4 regions of the Romboutsia sp. 1001713B170207_170306_H8 genome follow, and region 2 is predicted to be linked to each of the others. Evidence: riboswitches for the same ligand, from Rfam matches in the RefSeq annotation. Region 2 holds a riboswitch; each other region holds the start of a gene.
What was found. Region 2 has a riboswitch for cyclic di-GMP ahead of I2A66_RS00190 (response regulator transcription factor). Riboswitches for the same ligand answer to the same signal wherever they lie in the genome.

Region 1 (3,924 bases), on a different contig from region 2:
TGCATATGACAATGTTTCCCCCCTCTTAACATCATCTTCTACGATTTTTATAATATCTTTAAGTTTTTTATTTGTAGTTTGTTGAGCTAATATTTCTAATGCAGAGTTTACTGTTAATCCAGCATCTAACATTGTATAAAACTGTCTACAAAATATAGCTATATCTTTTATAGTTATTTTTTGAAAGATATTTATCTCTATATTTTTACTTTCTATTTTTTCTTCTATTTTTAGTGGGTAATACCCATTCGAACGCAACATATCCGTTACTTCAAATTTAGATTTTGATTCATGTATACCAGTTATCTTTTCTCCTGAAGGGCTTATAGCTCTATATTCAAATTTAGGCACTTTATATCATCCCTTTCTTATATATTTTTTATCATAGTTATCGAAGCAAGTTCATTAACTGTTGTTATTCCATTAAGAACTAGTTTTTTACAATTCTCTTCCAATGTCTCCATGCCATTTTTAATTGCTATATCTTTAAGACCATTTGGATCTCTACTTATATTTATATAATCTCTATGTTCTCTTGATATCTCCATAATTTCATAAATACCAGTTCTCCCTAGATATCCTGTATAATTGCAATTTCCACAACCTAATCCTCTATATAGTAAAAGTTCCTCATCATCATTCTTACCTAGTATTCTTTTTTCATATGTAGTTGAACTATATTGTGATTTACAATGCGGGCATATCTTTTTTACAAGTCTTTGAGCAATTACCCCAGAAATAGCTGTAGATACTAAGTATGGTTCTATATTCATATCAATTAATCTAGTTATTGTAGATGGCGCATCATTAGTATGCAATGTGCTTAAAACTAAATGTCCTGTTATGGCCGCTTTTGTTGCAACTTGAGCTGTTTCCTCATCTCTTATTTCCCCTATCATAACTATATCTGGATCTTGTCTTAATATACTTCTTAATCCACTAGCAAAAGTAAGGTTTGTTTTATTATTTACATTTACTTGATTTATTCCATTTAATGTATACTCTACAGGGTCCTCTATTGTAACAATATTTACTTCTGATGAATTTAATTCACTTAAAATAGTGTATAATGTAGTAGATTTACCACTTCCAGTCGGACCTGTAACTAATACAATTCCATGCGGACTTGATATAATTCTCTCTAATCTTTTAATATTTTCATCATCCATTCCTAGGTATTCTTTTCCCACCTTAAAATTACTTCTATCTAATACCCTTATAACTACTTTTTCTCCATTTACAACTGGAAGTATAGATATTCTTAAATCAACCTTTTTTCCAGATATTTTGGCTATTACTCTACCATCTTGAGGTATTCTTTTTTCAGTTATGTTTAAATTTGATAATATTTTAATTCTAGTAACTAATGGACCTAAACTTTCTTTTGGAAGTGTATTTATATTACGTAACTGACCATCAATTCTATATCTTATTCTTATTTCATTTTCAAAAGGTTCAATATGTATATCTGAAGCTCTCATTTCAACTGCATTGGCAAATAAGTACTCTACCATTTTTACAGCCGGAGCACTTTTTACATCATCTAAATCTTCTACATTAATAGATATATATTGTGATTCTAAACTTTCTCTTGATAATTCTTCTGCTGCTAAGTTCATTTTTTCTGAACTATAGTGAACTTGAATAAATTTGCTTATACTCGCTTTATCACTTATATATGATTCAACTTCAAATCCTGTAGATATAGATATGTCATCTACTGCATATATATTAAGTGGATCTGAAAAAGCAATTTTTAATTTATTTTCTTCAATCCCAAAAGGGATTAATGTATATTTTTCACATAATCCTTGAGAAAGTAACTTAATAACCCTTTTATCAAATTCTATCTCATTCAAATTAACTTTTTTTATACCTGTTTGTTTCTCTATAGCATCAATAATATCTTTTTCTTCTAATATATTAAGCTCGACTATAATCTCACCTAATTTTTTACCCATAGTTTTTTGAGCTTTTAAAACTTGAGCTAGTTGATATGATGTTATCTTTTCTGCTTCTACTAAAATATCACCTAAACGCCTTTTAGTGTAACTAACCATATATTCACCTCTTTTGTAAAATACTATATTTATATACTACTTTCGTACCATTAAAATTATTCTTTTGCATGATACATTATACCATTTTTTCCCTATGTCTATCTATTTATGTAATAAAAAAGGCCATATTATAATCAAAACAAAATTTGTTATAATATAGCCGGTTGCACTACTATCTCAGTATACCTAAAGTGCCCATATATAAGATATACTTCTTTGATTTCTACTCTTTATTAACTTCTTTCTATAAAAAATATATACCATTTTCCACTTTTTAACAATATATATTTATACTTTAGTATAAATATTACTAAATTCTAAATAATAATTTATATAAAAAAAGACTCGCTCCAAAATAACTTTGGATACAAGCCTTTTTTAATTTAATTAAAATAAAACACTTATAGATTCGTTAGAGAATATCTTCTTTATAGCATCTCCAAATAAAGGAGCTACAGTAAGTTCTTTTATCTTATCTATTTTCTTTTCTTCAGGAAGTTGTATAGTATCTAATACTATTAACTCACTTATAGCAGAATTTTCTATTCTTTCTATAGCCGGTCCTGATAATACTCCGTGAGTACAACAAGCATATATATCTTTCGCTCCAAATTCTTTAAGAGCATTAGCTGCATTAGTTATTGTTCCAGCTGTATCTATCATATCATCTAACAGGATAACATTCTTTCCTTTAATATCTCCTATTATATTCATAACTTCACAGACATTAGCCTTTGGTCTTCTCTTATCGATTATAGCTAATGGAACATCTCCGTCTAATGTTGTTGCAAATTTTCTAGATCTTGTAACACTTCCTAAATCAGGTGAAACTACTACTAAATCTTCTATTTTCTTCTCATTAAAGTAGTTAGCTAATATGCTTCCACCTAATAAGTGATCTAGTGGTATATCAAAGTATCCTTGTATCTGTGCTGCATGTAAATCCATTGTTAATACTCTATCTGCACCTGCAGCTGTTATTAAGTTCGCAACTAACTTAGCTGTGATTGGATCTCTAGATTTCGCTTTTCTATCTTGTCTTGCATATCCGTAGTAAGGGATTACTGCTGTTATTCTACCTGCTGATGCTCTTCTAAGCGCATCTATCATTATTAATAATTCCATTAAGTTGTCATTAACTGGACTGTTAGTTGATTGAACTACGAAAACATCGCATCCTCTCACCGTCTCATTCATGTTTACAGATATTTCTCCATCACTGAATGTTCCTACTTGACAGTCTGATACAGGTACTCCTATATAATCAGCTATCTTTTGTGCTAACTCTTTAGACGAGTTTCCTGAAATTATTTTAATTTCACTTCCGCTAGTATTCATTGCCTATCCTCCCGAAAAATTTAAACTATTGATATATATTGTGTATTTATATTTAAAATTTTTAGACTAAACTAAAAATAATAATCAAACTTATTTGTTGTCTCTAGCTCTTTTCTTTTCTACCCAACCTTCTTTAACAACTTGTCTTTCTCTTGCAATTGCTAAAGCTCCATTTGGCACATCATTAGTTATTGTTGAACCTGTAGCTATGTAACCATCTTCTTCAACTGTTACTGGAGCTACTAAGTTTGAATTTGAACCAACAAATGCTCCATCTTTTACTACAGATTTAAATTTATTTTTCCCATCATAGTTAACAAATACTACTCCACATCCTATATTTACATTTTTACCTACATGTGCATCTCCTATGTAAGATAAATGTGAAGCCTTTGAGTGATCTTCTATAGTAGCATTTTTCACTTCTACGAAATCACCTATTTTTACATGGTTCCCTATATTACTCTTTGGTCTAAGATAAGCATATGGTCCAACTGTTGTATTTTCTCCAACTATACTATCAACT
Region 2 (3,924 bases):
GCTTATAGTAGAATAAGATATATAGATAGTGCTTATCAAAGAGATAATAGACAAAGAACAGTATTACAAGCACTTTATAATAAGTTAACGAATGTAAGTAACGATGAGCTATTAGATATAGCGAATACTTTATTTAGATATACTAAAACAAATATGACTCCAATGGAAATTATAAGTGTTGGTACTCAGGCTATTAAAATTAAAGATACTGATTTTGATCAGTTGGAGTTTCCGCTTGAAGGTCATAGAAATGATACTATGATTAATAATGAAAAAGGATGGGTAATTGAATGGGAAGAAGAGTACAATAAAAAAGCTCTAAATGACTTTATATTTAATTACATTACATATATAAAAGAATACTAAAAATTATGCAGGCTTATTTGAATAGGTCTGCTTTTTAATTGTCGAATTAAACTTGTAATAAAATGGAATTAGATATAGAATAATTATTTATTTTGTAGAAAAAATAAGAATTTTTTATAAAAAAGTATTTTTTTGAAAAACGAAAGTAAGATATTATACCAATTATTTATTGAAAATTATACTAAATATGTATAACATAAACATATAAGTAGTAAAAACTTTAATATTTGAAATGGTGATATATATCCTGTAATTTGGGCATCTCGGATATATGGAGTTAGTGATGCAACCGGCTATATTTGACAAAAACTAGTTTTTGTTAGTATAGCTTTTTTTATTATAAAAAATAATACTAAAGTATAACGGATATATAGTAACAAGTATATGAATTATAAAAAAGTGTAATCAATAACTAAACAAAAGATTTATAGTATATGGTAAATTTGAGTGATTTAATATGTAAAAAATAAGACATATAATTAATACATAGTGAATAAAAGGGACTTTACGGAGGGTGTAATATATGAAGGGGATAATAATTTCAGAATCGTTAGTTATAAGAAAAGGAGTAGCAGAGATACTATCAAGTGAAAGTTGTATAGATATATTAGATGAAGGATATATGTGTACTGATATAAATAAAGATGCATACGATTTAGTTATATTTGACTTAAATAGAAATACTAAACAGTATATAGATTGTATAAAAGATATAAAAGAAAATGGAAATTCAAAAATAATGGTATTAGATTTTTATGAAGATACAAGATTATTCGCAAAGTGTATGAAAATTGGTGTAGATAGCTACATATTAGCAAATATAGAAGGTGAAGGAATAAAATATGCAGTAAGATTATTATCAAAAGGAAAAAAATACTTTGATTCAGACCTCGTAGAAAATTATATGAGAAAAGATAACTTAGAAGAAATAAAAGAGCTTACAAAAAGAGAAAAAGAAATTTTAATATGTATATCAAAAGGTAAAACTAATCATGAGATTGCTAATGAGCTATGTATAACAGAACATACAGTTAAAAAGCATACAAGCAATATTTTTGAAAAATTAAACTTAAGAGATAGAACTCATGCAGCGCTTTATGTGCATGAAAAAGGAATAATATAAAAAATTTAACTTTTGACACGATAAAAAAAATATGATAATATAGTGAAAGTCAATTAAATTAAGTAAGCCAGATGATCGCGGGTAGCATTAGCTACGTGAGGAAAGTCGGAGCTCCATAGAGCAAGGGTGCTAGATAACGTCTAGTGGGAGTGATCCTAAGGAAAGTGCAACAGAAAATAACCGCCAACTAGTTTGGTAAGGATGAAAAGGTGAGGTAAGAGCTCACCGTTGGCTAGGTGACTAGCCAAGCCGTGTAAACCCCACCCGGAGCAAGTCCAAGTTAGGGTAAATAGGGTGCTGCTCGTACCCTCCGGTAGGTAGGACGCTTGAGCCTATTGGTGACAATAGGCCTAGAAAGATGATCATCAAATACAGAACTCCGCTTATAGACTTGCTCAATTTAATGACATACACTAGCATAAGCTGGTGTTTTTTTTTACATAAATTTAAGTAATTAAATTAAAAGGGGAATTGGGGAAAATGAATATATTAGTAACAGGTGGGGCTGGATACATAGGTAGTCATACTGTAGTAGAGCTATTAAACTATAATTATGATGTAGTAGTTGTAGATAATTTTAGTAATAGTAGTCCAATTGTATTAGATAGAATTAGGGAAATATCTAAAAAGGATTTTAAATTTTATGAGGTGGATTTAACTAATAAAGAAGATTTAGAAATTGTATTTAAAGAAAATGAAATAGATGCTATAATACATTTTGCAGCATTAAAAGCTGTTGGAGAATCTGTAAAAAAACCATTAGATTATTACTATAACAATATTTTAAGTACTCTGTATTTATTCGATTTAATGAGAAAATATAGTGTATGTAAATTTGTGTTTAGTTCATCAGCAACTGTATATGGCCAACCTAAAAAGTGTCCTATAGTAGAAGATTTTCCGTTATCAGTAACAAACCCATATGGAAGAAGTAAGCTAATTATAGAAGATATACTTAGAGATATGTGTTTTGCATATTCCTCATTAGATGTAGCTATTCTAAGATATTTTAACCCTATTGGAGCTCATAAAAGTGGTCTAATTGGAGAAGAACCAGATGGAATACCAAATAATATAATGCCATATATAACTAAGGTTGCTGTTGGTAAGCTACCTGTATTAAATATATTTGGAGATGATTATGATACTTTAGATGGAACAGGTATAAGAGATTATATACATGTACTAGACTTAGCAAGAGGACATGTTAAAGCATTAAAAAAACTCGAAGAAAACCCAGGTCTTGTAACTTATAATTTAGGAACGGGTCATGGATATAGTGTACTTCAACTTGTAAATGCATTTTCAAGAGCTAGTGGTAAAAAAATACCTTATACGATTACTGATAGAAGAGCTGGAGATGTAGCAGTATGCTATGCAGATCCAAGTAAAGCAGAAAAAGAACTTGGATGGAAAGCTAATTATGGTATAGATGAAATGTGCCAAGATTCATGGAGATGGCAAAGTAAAAATCCAGATGGATACAGAGAAACTGCAAAAGGTTAATAATGAATATACAAAGATATAACAATTATGATAAAATGTTATATCTTTATTTTTTGAAGGAGGACTAACTTGGGATACTTACATATAATGATTTTATCAATGATACCAGTAACTGAATTAAGAGGAGCAATACCACTTGGTATAGCAATGGATTTAAATCCTATAGGTGTATATTTAGCTAGTGTAGCTGGATCTACTATAGTATCAATACCACTGGTTTTATGTTTTAGAAATATAATGCACTACTTAAGAACAAAGAAAATATTTTTAGGACTAATAAAAAAAGTAGATAATAAAATAGAATCTGGTATGAAAAAGATGAAAAAAGCTTCAATATTAGGAATAATCCTATTTGTAGGTGTGCCTCTTCCGACAACTGGGACATGGACAGCATCAGCAATAGCATCAATATTAAAAATGAGAATGAAAGAAGCTTTAGCTGGAGTATTAATAGGAAATATGATGGCAGGAGTAATAGTTACAATGCTATCACTTCATATAATATAGCAATTTATGACAATAAAACCTTAATATTAAAAGTAAAATATGGAAAATATGGTATAAATATGATACTATATATACTGAATACTTTTAATAAGGGAGATATTTCAAATGAGTTTAAATAACCATACTTTATGTAAAGTAGTAGCTGGAAGTGCTGTTTTAGCAGCGGCTACTTTAGTAGGAGACATAACTATAGCAAATGCAGGCAACAATAGTGGTGTTGTTAATGTTTCTGTATTAAACGTAAGAAGTGGAGCAGGAACAAATAACAGCATAATAGCAAAAATATATAAAAACAATACAGTATCAATACTTGAAAGTAGCAATGGATGGTATAAGATAAAGCTATCAAATGGAACTGTAGGATGGTCAGCATCTGAATATATTACTATTTCAGGGGGAACATCAAGTTCAAGTAAATTAGG
Region 3 (3,924 bases), on a different contig from region 2:
AAGCTTCACTGCTAGACCCATCATTACTGCTTATTTTTTCTATTTCTGAATTATCTACTTTAAATGCTTTGTTATAGATTTCCTCATATTTTCAATTAACTTTTTCAAATTTTTGAATTTGAGCATTTTGACTTTCTATATTATTTTCTTCTTTAAGTAATATCTTTGCATTTTCTATATCTTCTTTAAATTCATTATAAAGAACATGATTTTTTATTTCATTTTCTAAAGCTTCTATTTTTTCAATAGTATTAAACTCATCACTTACAACACTCATAGTGCTATCTGCAAATAATCTATTTATCTTATCAGCTAACTCATCTTCTTTATATAGCATAAATTCTGAAGCTGATGCCCAATTTTGATTAGCTTTTTTAAACTTAAACTTTATTCTTTTAAACTCTGCTTTATCAAACTTTATTTCAACTATATCTGAAGTAGATCCTGAATACTTTCCATGACTTACTACAGTAAAATCATCACCATCATCTGTAAGTGAAGAATATATTTCAAATTCTTGAGCAAATCCTTTTCCCTTAGCTGAATCTTGTCTTGCTCCATATACTATTCTGTTTAAACTTGTAATTTCATCTAGTGTAATTATTACCTCATTTTCAAAACTTGAACTATTAACCTTATTAGTCTCCCAGTGGGTACTGAAGTCTTCATCTATAGCTTTAGTTATTACTGATGATGGGTAATTTCCTCCGTTATTAGTTATTGAAATTATTTTTGAGTTATCTAATTTAAAAGATTTATTATATTCTTCTAAATAGCTGCTATTAAGTAAATTAAATTTACTTACTTTAGCTTGATTTGATTGTATATCTTGATTATTTTTATCTGATATATTTTGGACTACGTTATTGTCCCCCAATTCATGTGCTAAAACACCTATAGTGCTTGCTGAAAAGTTTGTAATGATTGCTGCCATAGTTAACGCTGCTATTTTTCTTTTGTGCATATTTATCCTCCTGAATAATTCTCCCTCAGAAGTACATTATTTAGGCATAAAAAAAGTTACTCATAAAGAGTAACTTGAAATAGACCTAATAATTTCATACTAAGCTTAAAACAAAAAGTATAATGTACTATTTGGCAACTGGCTGACATAGTAAAAAAACCTTAGTCCCTATAGCTTTGTGTCCCTAAGTTTCCTTAGGTTTACCTATTAAATTTATTCAGTATTTTACCATTATTTTTTATATTATGTCAATTACTGTTATATTATTTACACTAAAATTATAAATAATTCAATTCATTTTATAACAGCTATCTTTCCCTAGTATCAAGAACAAATGTAATCTGTGTTATATAATTATCGACTTTATCTTCGTATGTCATATAAACAGTATGTATCCCCGAATAAAAATCTGTTGTGTCAAATGATATTTTTCCATTTTCATCTACGCATTCTTCTACGTTTAAAGTTGTTAAGTCCCATGTTCTATTATCTTTTATGATTATAGACGTTAGAGTTAATTTTTCACCATTTCTGTTTAAAACGTCGTAGTCTACAGTGACTTTTTTATCTTTTGCCAAAACCCAATCCTCTGTTATTATTTGCGGGTGTGCCTTTAGGTTTGTCAAATTTTTAAGGTCTTTTAATGGTGATAAATCTTTTATTTTGTTATTTTCTATGTTTAGTGATTCTAGATTCACAGCGTATTGTAAACCTTCTAAACTTTGAACATTTTTAACTGTTAGTGAAACAAGCTCCCTCATATCACCTAATCTTACTTCACCTTGTAGACCAAGTTCTTGTTGTATACTTAATTTAAGATTTTTATCTTTTATTTGTATTATTTGACTTAAGTCTATTTCTACCGCAGAATTGATTGCTTTTCTTATCTCCTCTACTGCTGTATCTATTTTAGTTTGATTGTTAGAACTTAAAGTTTTTTCACCATTTTCTATAGCATTTTTTATAGTTTTTGCAGATTCTTCAGTGTAATTCCCTAAATCCAAGGCCCTAGCTTCTTCTAAAACTTCTTCTAATTTGCTTAAATCAAATTCAGAAAAATTTCTAAATTTAGCATCTGCCCAGTCGGCATGATCCCAAGTGTCTCCGCTATCAGCTACATCTACTACTAGTTTGATTTCGCTAGAATTTCTAACATCAACAATTAAGTGCTGTTTTGGTGTATTTGATTTCATAATAGGTGTTTCTGCCTTTAAAACCCCATCTACGTACACCTTAAATATAACACTTGATGCTTGTTGACCTGCTACAAATTGATCAAGTCCAACCCAAGCATCGAATATATCGTAACCTGTTGAATCGTAAACTATTTCTGAGTAAGCGTGAGTTCCTATACCCTTTTTAAAAACTTCAACGTATCCATCTTCATTTAAAAGTTTTATAGGTTCTTGTCTTACTGATTTATCTTTTCCTATGTAACCTGAACCTATTGTTGCAGATTTCCAATTTAAATCAGATAAATAAGTTTCTTTATCTGTAACTACTACTGTTCTTGTAAATTGGGCTTTGTTTCCATCACTATCTTTTACAGAACAAGTTACGTTAAATATACCTGTATTTCCTTTAATATAATCTGATTCTACTTCTATTTTAGAAGTTAAATCACCATCTTCACCATCTGTAACACTTATTCCTTTAATTAAATCAATTTCTTCATTTATATTAAATGCTACACTCTCGTCACCTTTGAATTTTGGCTTACCATTGCTTGTTGTTAGTTTAGGATTAACTATTATACAGTGATCACTCGTATTTCCATTACCACCATCATGTACTTCTATTACTAATTCTTTCACTCCAGAAACTGGAATATTTATATAAGCTAAGTTATCATAGTAACTCATAATATTTGTTGTTGCTACAGTTTTTCCATCTGCTACAACTTTGAAAGTTACACTTGAATTATTATTTTCTCCTATAGCTGTGTCTACACCAATTAATGCTTCAAAGTTGTCATATTCCTTATCAGATAAATCATAAGTTATCTTTCCATTTGCATGTATTCCGATACCATTTTTAAATGTTGTTACCTCACCATGTACCATTCCTTGTATGTTACTGTTTCTTCTTGGAGTTCCCCACTCAGTATTTACAGATGTCCACTTAAAATCTGATAAGTAATCATAGTCACTTACTACTTCTACTTTTAAACTTTTCTCCACAGTTATTTCTTCATTGGTTAATGTGTATTTAACTTGATAAGCTCCGTTTTTATCAGTATTTACATTGCTTTCAACTTTTAATTTTGATGTTATGTCCTCACCTAAATAGGTAAAACCTTTAACATAATCTTTTGGGTTAAATTTCTCTCCTCTTTTTAAAGTTACTTTCTCTTGTTGAATACTTATGCTTGGCTTTAATGAATTTATTTGAACTTTGTTTCCTATTGTTAAATCTTTTGCATAAGGAACTACTTCATATTCGCTATTGTCATCTGTTGAATCTTTATCTATGTAAGTACTTCTTGTAGTAAATGCGATTACCTTTCCATTTCTTAGTATTTCATAACCAAGTAAATCATCTTTCGTATTTTCATTTATACTCATGCTTAGTTTTGTTCCAGAAGTTGATTTTAATAATGATACATCTAAACCTGTACCAATACCATCAAATCCACTTCCTTCATAATCCATAACAGTACTATTTAAGTACCATATTTTATCCTTTGACTCTGGTAGTTGTTTTAAACTTTCCTTACACTTATCAGATAACGTAAATCCATATTTTTCAAAGTAGTAAGTTAGGTTAATACCTAGAACTTCTGAAGAATAAGTTGCAAGTATGTCCTTCTTTTCTTGTTCATTTCTTGGTCTAGGTTTTCTTTCTCTATATAAAGTTTCTAACTCTGCCCAATAAGTATCTTTCTTTAATTGTAATTGCCAAAACATACCTAATTTTTGGAAATAGTTAAAATCATCAAATCCTTTTAATGAGTCTTCTGG
Region 4 (3,924 bases), on a different contig from region 2:
CATCCTCTATATTTACATATTTCTTTTCTTTACCGAATTTTATTGAGTATGCTCCTGATAAATCTTTTATATTATTTATATCAATAACATTCATATATAACCTCCATAATAACCTAAATACTAAGCGAATTTATACTGTTTATTATACTAAATTGATTCAGAAGCTTAAACCCAAGTAAAATACAGTATTGTAGCTTATTTTATAGGTGCACCCAATCGGAACGTTCCGTTCGTAGTACTCCATAAAAAGTGTACAACGTTCCTTTTGCTACCACATTTGACAACATTGATATTACAATACTTAAAACTTGATAAATAGCCATTTAACCGCGTTTTTTTATTTGAGTTATTTGTTTTGTGAGTTGATTTCGTAATTTTTTATTCATCATTTTGGAAATCCTTATTAATATATAAAAAGAGTGCACCCTAAATTAAAATAGGTGCACCTTTTATAATTAATCCAAATGTTTAGTTTGCAATATTACAAGTCATTTAATTAAAAATGACATTTATAATAATAATCATGAAAATATATATAAAGTTAATTTTATCCTCATTCTTATTTTCTTTTAAAATAAATGATTATAAAAATACAATTATAATGGATAATATAATCATAAATATTATTATATATATTAAATTTTTATTATTACTATAATTCATGTTGTAAACCTTTTTAAAGCTTTTTATAGAACCAAAAATAAGAAATACAACACTTATCAAAACTAATCCAGCTATAATATAAGGAAAGTACATTTTCATTCTAACGCCCTCTATATTTTATGATAGTATTTATTTATTTGTCCAAAGTCATAAAGAAATGCTATAGTTTCTTTTGCTATGTCAAATCCACTAACAGTTATGCCTAAAGCTGCTAATGCACTTGTAACAACTGCTAGTGCTGGTGCAAATGTTGTTGCAGCTATTAAACCTGATACGTAACTTATATATTTTGATAAAACTGCTCCACTTAATTTGTATCCTATTTTATTGAAGTGTACAGACGCATTATTAACACTATTATAGAAATTTAAAGTATTACCACTATTCCAATTATATTTTTCTTTAGAGTAACTCTTTTTTTGACCTGATTTTATCCCATGAATAGATATCCTATCTTTTGTATCTCTTGTTACCTTAATATAAGGATAAAATACACTAGACACAGTTCCTGATCCATACTGCTTAGATGGAACTACTGTAGTTGATCTAGACATAATTTCTAAATTATTTTCTTTTCCTACTTGATTTAAATTTTCTAATGATTCAAAGTAATTAATTTCTACTGTATCTTTTACCTGTCCTTCATTATCATATATTGTAGTTTTAATTATTCCTCTATGACCATTAACTTCCGTTAATATGTTATTTTCTTCTCTTACTTTTTTTAGTAAATCTTCATCACCATATGTAGATTTAAATTCTAACTTTAATAATTCCACTTGTTCATCAGAAAACATGTCAGATAATTTTGTATCTACATCAAATGATTCCCTCTCTTCATTTAATTGAATAACTTGATCTTTACTCAATCCATATGACGCTATTAAATCTGACTCATTTTCTATGATAGAATTTATATCTGTATTTAAAACTTCTTCATCCAAACTCATATCATATGACTCTTCTTGTTCTAAACCTGCAGCCAATACAGTATTTGATACTGGTAATGAAAATATTATTCCAATCAATACTAACGCTATCCCTTTACTTACTCTCTTTTTTAAACTCATTTTAATCTCCTCCTCTTGATATCCTGCTAGCATAGGTATTCTACCCTTAGCTCCTTAGCTTTCCATCCTTTAATTTCTTAAAGTTTGGCTTTTCATAGTTTTAATTAAGAAAGTATGATTTAACTTAATTTTAGCTCTATTCGTAAAATTTTGTAAATATATAGTGCATAACTGGTCGTTAAGTGTACAAAATTGGATATATTAACATTTAATATAAAAAAATTTAAACATTCATGTAAAAAATAAGCTAGCCGAAAAATCGACTAGCTTAAATAAATAATAATATTTGTTTTTTAGTTATATCATATGCAGCTGCTTTTATACGTTATATTGTCTATAATACCATCATCTTTGTTTATATTTGTAAATTTTCCATACTCAAAATCTTTACATAAATCATATACTAAATCTTTATTTTTAGAAATAGTATTTTTTATTCTATCTTCTACAAAATAAATATCACTAAAGCTATATTTATCCTTTAGAGAATCCCTATTCCCTTTTGCAATAGTTTTATATATAAATAAATCTTTAGCTTCTACAATATCATCTAAACTTAATATAAATCCTTGTATAACCTTATTCCTCTTATATGTATCTAGTCCATCAAATATAGTTTGTATAGTATCTATAACATCAAGCTCATATCTGTATTTATTTCTTAATTCTTTGCTTATTTCATGTATATAAATTGATTTAGCAGGATCTTTATATAAATTAATTATGTTATTCTCTGCCTCTTTCTCTTTTAACTCCATATACTTAGAACGTATTAACTTACTCTTAAACTTTAATTCTCTAAATGCTTTATTTTGTATATGCTTTGCCTTTGAGTATTCTATTCCTTTTGAAGCTGATACCTCAGTTAATGTCTTATCAGTAAATAAGGTTTCATAAGCAATATAATGTTCTATTCCATTTAATATCATATTTACTTCTTTTTTATAGGCTTCTATCGTTATTTTATCTATAGTTTCATCTGATACATTTATATTTATATCTTCTATCGTATCAGCTATTGTTATATCCTCATCTAGTCCACCTATAGGTGTATCTATTGATATTGAATTAGCTAAAGATTGTCTTTTTATTCTCTTTAAATTTTGAAATTCTCTTAATATAGCTCTCTTTATACATGAATATATCCAAGTATCTTTTTTACAATCCCTTGTATCGTCATATGTATTAAACCCTCTTATAAAACCCATAGACCCTATTTGAACTAAATCCTCTATCTCTAATTTATATATATTATTTTTAAATTTATTAGCAATCTTATATACCATAGGTTCATATCTTATATAATCTTCATTAGTTATCATAATAAACACCCCTTTGTTATATTTATACTATAATTATTATAACATTATATGTATAAAAATAGAGATAGCTTAACCAATCATTTTAAAATTGGGTTTAGCCACCTCTATAAAAATATTATATATTAATCATCTAAAATTGATGCTATATTCAATAAATCTAGTAATATATTAATAAAGTCTAAGTAAAGGTTTAAAACATGTAGAGATAGATCATTCTTTTCTCTTATTTCACCATTTTCTATCTCATGCTTTATTAAACTTATATCATAAAGAACATAGCCAGAAAATATTACTACACCTACTATGCTTATTAATAAACTAAGCATTGCTCCCCCTATAAATATATTAATTATCAATGCTATTAGTATACCTATAAGTCCAGCGAATAATATACTTCCTAGTCCCAGATAATGTCCAGCTTCTTTTCTACTTGATAATTTAGCTAATACTGCAAATAACGCTATTGATGCAACCAATATGGATGTAAATACACCTGTCCCTAAATCCTCTAAATAATATTGTAATAATGGATATGTAAGAATACCATCAATAAAAGTAAATGCATAAACAAAACTCATAGAAAAGCTTATAGGAATTATATTTTTTCTTGATAATAAAGACATTATTAAAAGTCCTATCATTAAAAAAGTAAATATCATATTTGCATAATATGCAAAACTAACCGGTATAAATATCTGTCCAAACATAAAACCTATGAACATAAATAATACAGATGTAGCTAGACATTTAAAAATTGCTGACATAGGATTTTCTATGCTTCTATTCATATTTACTCCTCCTCCCTTATTAATTCTATTTTATATGTATACTATCATCTTATTCAAGTTACATTCAGTTAACAAAATACT

Region 1: another riboswitch for cyclic di-GMP. It lies ahead of I2A66_RS13635 (GspE/PulE family protein); the one in region 2 lies ahead of I2A66_RS00190 (response regulator transcription factor).
Region 3: another riboswitch for cyclic di-GMP. It lies ahead of I2A66_RS17140 (discoidin domain-containing protein); the one in region 2 lies ahead of I2A66_RS00190 (response regulator transcription factor).
Region 4: another riboswitch for cyclic di-GMP. It lies ahead of I2A66_RS06145 (hypothetical protein); the one in region 2 lies ahead of I2A66_RS00190 (response regulator transcription factor).

What each region holds. Positions count from the first base shown of each region.
Region 1 covers NZ_JADNAX010000009.1:23,937-27,860, reverse strand. The annotation lists gene I2A66_RS13640 (type II secretion system F family protein) at 1-351, opposite strand, end outside; gene I2A66_RS13635 (GspE/PulE family protein) at 369-2,060, opposite strand; cyclic di-GMP riboswitch class II at 2,210-2,294, opposite strand; gene I2A66_RS13630 (ribose-phosphate diphosphokinase) at 2,448-3,398, opposite strand; gene glmU (bifunctional UDP-N-acetylglucosamine diphosphorylase/glucosamine-1-phosphate N-acetyltransferase GlmU) at 3,489-3,924, opposite strand, start outside.
Region 2 covers NZ_JADNAX010000001.1:40,356-44,279, forward strand. The annotation lists gene I2A66_RS00185 (LCP family protein) at 1-366, shown strand, start outside; cyclic di-GMP riboswitch class II at 586-669, shown strand; gene I2A66_RS00190 (response regulator transcription factor) at 890-1,489, shown strand; RNA gene rnpB (RNase P RNA component class A) at 1,549-1,891, shown strand; gene galE (UDP-glucose 4-epimerase GalE) at 1,970-2,995, shown strand; gene I2A66_RS00205 (COG2426 family protein) at 3,065-3,502, shown strand; gene I2A66_RS00210 (C40 family peptidase) at 3,608-3,924, shown strand, end outside.
Region 3 covers NZ_JADNAX010000002.1:245,407-249,330, forward strand. The annotation lists gene I2A66_RS17140 (discoidin domain-containing protein) at 92-964, opposite strand; cyclic di-GMP riboswitch class I at 1,095-1,179, opposite strand; gene I2A66_RS05840 (NPCBM/NEW2 domain-containing protein) at 1,273-3,924, opposite strand, start outside.
Region 4 covers NZ_JADNAX010000002.1:325,595-329,518, forward strand. The annotation lists gene I2A66_RS06140 (hypothetical protein) at 1-94, opposite strand, end outside; gene I2A66_RS06145 (hypothetical protein) at 774-1,733, opposite strand; cyclic di-GMP riboswitch class I at 1,748-1,832, opposite strand; gene I2A66_RS06150 (sigma factor) at 2,036-3,055, opposite strand; gene I2A66_RS06155 (Bax inhibitor-1 family protein) at 3,178-3,843, opposite strand.